One region of the Pseudarthrobacter sp. R1 genome, then DNA from elsewhere that is predicted to be linked to it. Evidence: predicted binding sites of a transcription regulator. Region 1 holds the regulator's gene; the other holds the start of a gene.

Region 1 (3,567 bases):
TGCTTTGGCGGAGCCATGCAGGATGTCTCCCACCAGGCGGCCGGTGTACATGCCTTCCGAGATCTCCCCGACAGTCCCCAGCGCTCCCGTGAGTCCCAGCCGGGTGGAGATCACGGTGGCAACTTCTATGGGGGTCGCAGTGACCAGCCACACCCGGCGGCCCACCCGCAGGTGCTGCTCGGCCAAGGCTTTGGCGCCCGGCCAGATCCGTGAGGCGATCATCTCGTCGTAGACCTCTTCACCGAGGGCCTTGACGTCGTCAACCGTGATGCCTGCGGCCAGGGTCAGCGCGGAGTCGCGGACAGCGTGGACGTCGTCCATGTTTTCACCGCGGGCCACGAATTTGAACTGCTTCCAGGCGAACCCGGCAGCCTGGCCCATGGTGAAGGCTCCGCGCTGGTGCATCTTGCGGGCAACATGGAAGAGGCTGGCACCGCGCATGAGGGTGTTGTCCACATCGAAGAAGGCCGCCTCGCCGGGTTGCGGGGCCGCAACCGGCTTGGTGACTACGGCGACGTACTTCTCCTCGGGCATGATGTTGAGTCTAGTCAATCCAGTCAGTGGACACGGTCGGCGTCGCGGGGCACAGTCAACGGGGCTACGGTTAAGTCATGGCAACACCGCACGTCGTCCTGATCACCAAAGCTGACTGCCACCTGTGCGAAGAGGCGCGCGACGCCGTCGGCCGGGTTACTGCCTCCCTGGGCCTTGAGTGGACGGAAGAGCTGGTGGATCACCAGCCGGAACTGCGGGACCGCTATGCCGAGGAGATTCCGGTGGTTTTGGTGGATGGCGTGCAGCGCGACTTCTGGAAGATCGATGAGGTCCGGCTGGAACGGGTGCTTCAGCGGGCCATGGCAGAGTAGGGGAGCAGCACCGGTGACCGCGCTTGCTTTGTGGCCGGCTGCTTTGTTGGCATCGGCCGGAGGGCTCTAGAGTGGAGTCACAACGCGATGCGAGGGAGGGGCTGGTGGCTTCGCTGGATTCAACTCCCCAGGCTGTCCCGGATCTTCCGGGTACCACTGGCACGCCAGCCAAGCAGATTCCGCCCGCAGCGGTGGCCCGGCTGACGCTCTATCTGCGTGCCCTGAACACTCTGCTAGCCGAGGGAGTGGAGCGGGTTTCCTCCGAATCCCTCGCCGAAGCCTCAGGCGTCAGTTCCGCCACACTGCGCAAGGACCTGTCCCATGTGGGCTCCTACGGTACCCGCGGTGTTGGCTACGAAGTGCAGTACTTGAGCCGCCACATCGCTGCAGCACTCGGGCTGACGCACGACTGGAAGGTTGCCATCGTCGGTGCCGGCAACCTCGGCAAGGCCCTGGCGCGGTACGGCGGATTCGAATCCCGCGGGTTCGACGTCGTGGCCATTTTCGACGCCGACCAGATGGTGGTGGGCAACGAGGTGGGGTGGCTGCGCGTCAGCGATGTAGCCGACCTGGAAACAGTGCTGCACCGGACCGGAGCGAACATGGTGGTGCTGGCGCTTCCGGCGGCCGTGGCACAGGAGGTCTGCGACCGCGTGGTGGCCGCGGGCGTCCGCAGCGTCCTGAGCTTCGCCCCCGTGATGCTCCAGGTGCCGGAGGGAGTCAACCTCCGCAAGGTGGACATGGCCACCGAACTGCAGATCCTGGCCTACCACGCACAGCGGGCGCAGGCCCCGGGGCAGACCGCCTAGATTTCTCCGGCGGTTCCGGGACCCACGCCCGCAAGTGTGGGAAGTGCGTAAATCTACCGGCCGTAGGGGTTGCCCATGCCGCCACCGTAAGGGTTGGCGAAGGGCTGCTGCTTCCGGAAGTACGGGGCAGCAGCCGGCAGGTACAGCAGGACGATGGCGGCGATCCCCAGGAGGGTGCCGATGGTTCCAATGCTGGGAGGACCGAAGAGGCCGAAGATGGACAGTGCAGCGAACACGGTACCCAGGATGCGCGCCCAGTTCTTGCCCTTGCGGACAAAGAATGCCACCAGTAGGTAGAGCCCTGCGCCGAGGATGGCGAAAACCACCAGGGTGCCGGCGATGACGCCCTTGATGTCCTCGTACGTGACGCCCGCTCCGCTGCCCTCCATCTGCTGCTCAAAGGTCTGGCGGAATACCGGATCGTCCAGCTGCGTGAGCCCGGTGAGCATGGAGATGACGAAGATGGCGGCCGAGGCGATCAGCAGCCAGAACGAGATGTTGACCAGCTGCGGCACCCCGTTGCTGCCCGTGGGCTGCGGCTGCTCCGAAGGGTACTGCGCGTACGGGGACTGGCCGTAAGGCTGCTGACCGTACGGCTGCTGGCCAAAGCCAGGAGCCTGCGGCGCGTTCTGGCCATACTGTGGAGTGTTTTGCCCGTACTGCGGAGCGCCGGACTGGCCGTACTGCGGCGGGTTCTGCCCGTACTGCGGCGGGTTCTGTCCGTACTGCGGGGCGTTTTCCCCGTAGCGCGGCTGCTGGTTGCCCTGCTCGGGATCGTTGGGCACGGGAGGCGGGACGGGAGGATTACTCATGAGCTGTCCTTTGGCATGTCGGGTTCTGGTAGGCTGCCGGGTTTCGGTCCTGTGCCCTACCCCCAGCATGGCTTAAGTCCACCGTACCCCCGGACCGGCGGCAGATGGGTCATTCCAGGGAGGTATTCCGCCCCCGGTTCGGCGGTTGCCCGGCGATGCCTTGCTAACCCTTGTTCCCCCGCGCCGCAAACCACGCCTGCGAGTTCGGCAGCCAGAGCAGGACCGTTGCCGCGAGGCTGATCAGGAAGCCCGCCCAGTTGCCGCCCTGGCCAACACGCATGGCCAGGTTGACCAAAGCGAGGACCAGGGTGACGCCCGTCAGGACTGTGAGGGCCAGCCGTGCCCACTGCCTGCCCTCTTTCATCTTGAGGGCAAAGACGATCTGGGCAGCTCCGACGGCCGCCGCCAGCAGCATCAGCAACAGAACCAGCGCAGCCGCACCGGGCGCCGCCGCGAAAAGCACCAGTGAGGCCAGCATGCCCAGCAGCCCGCCCAGGAGGCCAAGGATGCCGCCCAGGAACCAAATCCAGAACGAGACCTTGAGCTCGGTGGGAAGTCCCGCCACCGAGAACATGCCGGCAAAACCGTTGCGGGGCCTCGTGCTGTCAAAGTTGCTCATGGCCATCACTGTAGCCCTGCACTGGCGCCGGCACGGCGAGGCTCAGTGCGCAGGGACTGCCCCGGCGCACTGAGCTACGGATTCACTGCGCAGGCCGGACGGCGAACGCCAATTACGACAGAACCCCGGCTCCGACGTGAAAGCCGGTGCCGGGGTTCCGGCGGAAAGGATGGTTACGCTGCGGGGGCGATGAAGGCGAGTTCGAGGTTGATGGCAACCTTGTCGCTCACCAGGACGCCGCCGGTCTCGAGGACAGCGTTCCAGGTCAGGCCGAAGTCCTTGCGGCTGATGGTGGTTTCAGCGGAGACACCGGCGCGGGTGTTGCCGAACGGGTCCACGGCCACACCGTTGAACTCGGTGTCCAGGGTGACCGGGCGGGTGACACCCTTAATGGTCAGGTCGCCCGTCAGTTCGTAGCTGTTGCCCTTGGCCACCAGGCCGTTGGAGACGAAGGACATCTC
Region 2 (3,567 bases), on a different contig from region 1:
GATGCCCCGACCCCCAGCAAGGCGAGGGCGTCCTCGTGCGCGCTTACCGTACCCAGCGCGTCCAGCACCTTGGCACGGTAGGAGTTCAGCTGCGGGAAGCTCAGCGCGGGCCAGTCGACGGCGGATCCACGGACCGCGGGTGTCTTGCCTTCAGAGGGGGGAAGCAGAATCAGCACCGTCCGATCCTACCGGCGGCGGGAAAGCGGCACGGCGCCGGTAGACTGGATCCGGATGGGTTGACCAGGCGGCCGCGCGTCACGCAAGTGGCTCGAGGAACGTCCGGGCTCCGCAGAGCAGGGTGGTGGGTAACGCCCACTCGGGGTAACCCGCAGGCCAGTGCCACAGAAAACAGACCGCCTGGGTCGCGCCGGTATTGAAAGCGGCACGAAACAGGTAAGGGTGAAACGGTGGTGTAAGAGACCACCAGCTTCCCGGGTGACCGGGAAGGCTAGGTAAACCCCACCCGGAGCAAGGCCAGACAGGGCACGTTTGAGGGCTGCTCGCCCGAGTGTCCGGGTAGGCCGCTGGAGGGCGCCGGCAACGGCGTTCGTAGATGGATGGCCGCTACTCCCGCACCAGCAACGGGGCGGGAGCACAGAACCCGGCGTATCGGTCAACCCATCCACCTAACCGGTTTGACCTTGGAAGCTCTGTTGGGGATGCTGAACCGTGCCCTCTAATACTGATGGACAACCCGGGCCGGGAACGGCCCCGGCCCGTTCCCCGGGTAGGCAAGTTGTTGCGCTGCTTGGTCTCCTTGCCCTTTCGTATGCCGTCTGCATGCTCGCCTCCATCCCCATCATCCTTAATTCCAACGGCTGGTTCGCCGGCTCGGTCAAGGCCCCCTGGATGCCGGCAGGATGGATGTTCCGTGCCGCCTGGCTTTCGCTGTATGCCGGAATCGCGGTGGCCGACTGGCTGGTCTGGCGGAGGGGAGCCCTGGTCCGGCCGGTTGCGCGCATGTATGTTCTGCAGCTGCTGCTCAACCTTGCCTGGCCCATCACGTTCTTTGGCATGTACCCCATGCTCGGCGCCGCCGCTTTATGGATCGCCCTCGCGGTGATCGGCGCATTGGCTTTTGTCCTGGTCCTCCTCATCCTGCGGTTCGGGCCCGTCAGCACGGCGGCCGGGCTGCTGGTTTTGCCCTATTTCTCCTGGGTGGTTTTCTCCGCGAGCCTCAACCTCTACTCCGCCATCCACAACTAAGGCCGTACCAGGGCCGCCGGGAACCTGGTGTGAGTGATTTCACGCGGCTCGGGCCACCCCGGGGCAGTCCGCCAAATTAGAATGGATACCGGACGCAGGAGTTCTTCCGCCGGAATTGCGTTCGCACCCGGCGGTTTTCTTTTGCACACGATCCAGGCACCTGGGGGACAAACCCCGCGGGTGCCGGTGCCCCTGGACATCATCAGGTGGCCGACATCCGTGTACGAGGACGTACGCGGCTGAACCGAGGAAGGTATTTCTGTGAGCCAGACGTCTGATTCTTGTCTTGATACGTGGATGGGCCGGGAGGCCCTCGCCGAGGCCATGATTCCGGTGATCGGCCGGCTGTACCGCGAAAACAACGTGGTGACCAGCATCCACGGCCGGAGCCTGATCAATAAGTCCACCATGAACATCCTCAAGGCACACCGCTTCGCGCGCAGGATGAGCAAGGATGAGCTGCTGCTGGAGGAGACCGCTCCGCTCCTGAACACCCTGGCGGGGCTGGAGCTCGGTGCGGCCGCGATCGACATCGCCCGGCTGAACCAGAAGTTCAAGGAAGAGGGCGGCGACGCCACCCTGGAGGAGTTCCTCCGCGGGGAACTCGCCGAGATCGTGGGCAAGCGCGGCGGCGACGACCGCACCAGCACCGACGTCGTGCTGTACGGATTTGGCCGCATCGGCCGGCTCCTGGCCCGCCTCCTGATCGAAAAGGCAGGCGGCGGCCACGGCCTGCGGCTGCGCGCCATCGTTGTCCGCAGGGGCTCCGATAACGACCTGTCCAAGCGCGCCAGCCTGCTGCGCCGCGACTCGGTGCACGGCTCCTTCGAGGGCACCATCCGCGTTGACGAGGCAGCCAACACCATCACAGCCAACGGTGTCCAGGTGCAGGTTATCTACTCGGACAACCCCGCCACCATCGACTACACCGCCTACGGCATCAACAATGCGCTGGTGGTGGACAACACCGGCCGCTGGCGCGACGCAGAAGGCCTGTCCCAGCACCTCCAGAGCAAGGGCGTGGCACGGGTGCTGCTGACCGCCCCGGGCAAGGGCGAGCTGAAGAACATCGTCCATGGCATCAACCACCGCAGCATCGAGGACACCGACCAGATTGTGTCCGCGGCTTCCTGCACCACCAACGCCATCACGCCGGTCCTGAAGGCCATCAACGACAAGTTCGGGGTAGTCCACGGCCATGTCGAGACGGTCCACTCGTTCACGAACGACCAGAACCTGATTGACAACTTCCACAAGGGCGACCGCCGTGGCCGTTCAGCAGCACTGAACATGGTGATCACCGAAACCGGAGCGGCCAAGGCAGTGGCCAAGGCCCTGCCCGAACTGCTGGGCAAGCTCACCGGCAGCTCCATCCGCGTCCCCACCCCGGACGTTTCCCTGGCCATCCTGAACCTGAGCCTGGAAAACGGGACCACCAAGGATGAGGTCAACGAATACCTGCGGGAGATGTCCCTGCACTCGGACCTGCGCAAGCAGATCGACTACATCGACTCACCCGAGGTGGTTTCCACGGACTTCGTCGGTTCCCGCCGTGCAGGCATCGTTGACGGGCTCGCCACGATTTCGAACGAAAAGAACCTGGTGCTCTACGTCTGGTACGACAACGAGTTCGGTTACAGCTGCCAGGTTGTCCGCGTGATGGAGGAAATGGCCGGTGTAAACCCGCCATCCTTCCCCGCCAAGGAATCGGCCGCAGCCCTGGCCGCAATTTCCGTCTGATCCAGCCCTCCGGCCAATCTCGATTTCCCGGCTGATTCGCTGGAATCAGCCGGGAAACGGGACCACACTTGTGCCATGGATAAAGATTCGACGCTCCAGCATGAAACTACCCTGGAACACGCACTCGATGTGGCAAAGGCCAATCACAAAGAGGCCGTCCGCCTGCTTGAAGGCGCCCGCGCCGGCCACGCAGCGGGCGACGTCGGCGAGGACCGGGTGCGGCAGCTTGAGGGACTCCTGGCCATCGCCGAGGAGGACCTTCGACGGGTGATGCGGGAGCAGTAGCTCCACCGGGTGCCCTTTCACCCGCCCTCCACAGTGTGGATATCGGCGGGGATGGTGTTCGGCTGTCCTAGGCTCTTCTGGTGCAGAAACATACCGGCAGGGCAGGAACCCCATGACCGTGAGCTGGTCCGCCTACCGCCGTGCCCGGCGCCGTTCGCGGCAGGCGTGGGGAGTCCTCGCAGTTTTTGCCGTCTCGGCGCTGGGGGCCTTGTTCTGGTTCTTTACCGCCGGCCAGTTTGCCGCAGCGGAGCCCGCCGCTTCCGGGCCCACAGAAGCTCCCGTCTTTGACCCCGGCTGGATGAAGCCGGTTGTGCCGGTCCATCCGGTGCCCCCGGG

Evidence for each region. Region 1 encodes Rex, which represses fermentation and respiration genes when NADH is low (regulators of the CRP and FNR family bind a similar motif). Its sites were predicted from a motif close to CTTGTGAANNNNTTCACAAG; they were not measured.
Region 2: the regulator Rex is predicted to act here: its motif matches at 1,233-1,252, upstream of M8J71_RS16655 (glyceraldehyde-3-phosphate dehydrogenase).

The regions. Positions count from the first base shown of each region.
Region 1 covers NZ_JAMKFI010000011.1:236,450-240,016, forward strand. The annotation lists gene M8J71_RS22060 (HAD family hydrolase) at 1-534, opposite strand, end outside; gene M8J71_RS22065 (glutaredoxin family protein) at 612-866, shown strand; gene M8J71_RS22070 (redox-sensing transcriptional repressor Rex) at 971-1,675, shown strand; gene M8J71_RS22075 (Yip1 family protein) at 1,729-2,487, opposite strand; gene M8J71_RS22080 (hypothetical protein) at 2,651-3,106, opposite strand; gene M8J71_RS22085 (YceI family protein) at 3,280-3,567, opposite strand, start outside.
Region 2 covers NZ_JAMKFI010000008.1:1,224,914-1,228,480, forward strand. The annotation lists gene M8J71_RS16640 (YaaA family protein) at 1-176, opposite strand, end outside; RNA gene rnpB (RNase P RNA component class A) at 233-625, shown strand; gene M8J71_RS16650 (TspO/MBR family protein) at 781-1,206, shown strand; gene M8J71_RS16655 (glyceraldehyde-3-phosphate dehydrogenase) at 1,468-2,946, shown strand; gene M8J71_RS16660 (hypothetical protein) at 3,022-3,231, shown strand; gene M8J71_RS16665 (HNH endonuclease family protein) at 3,344-3,567, shown strand, end outside.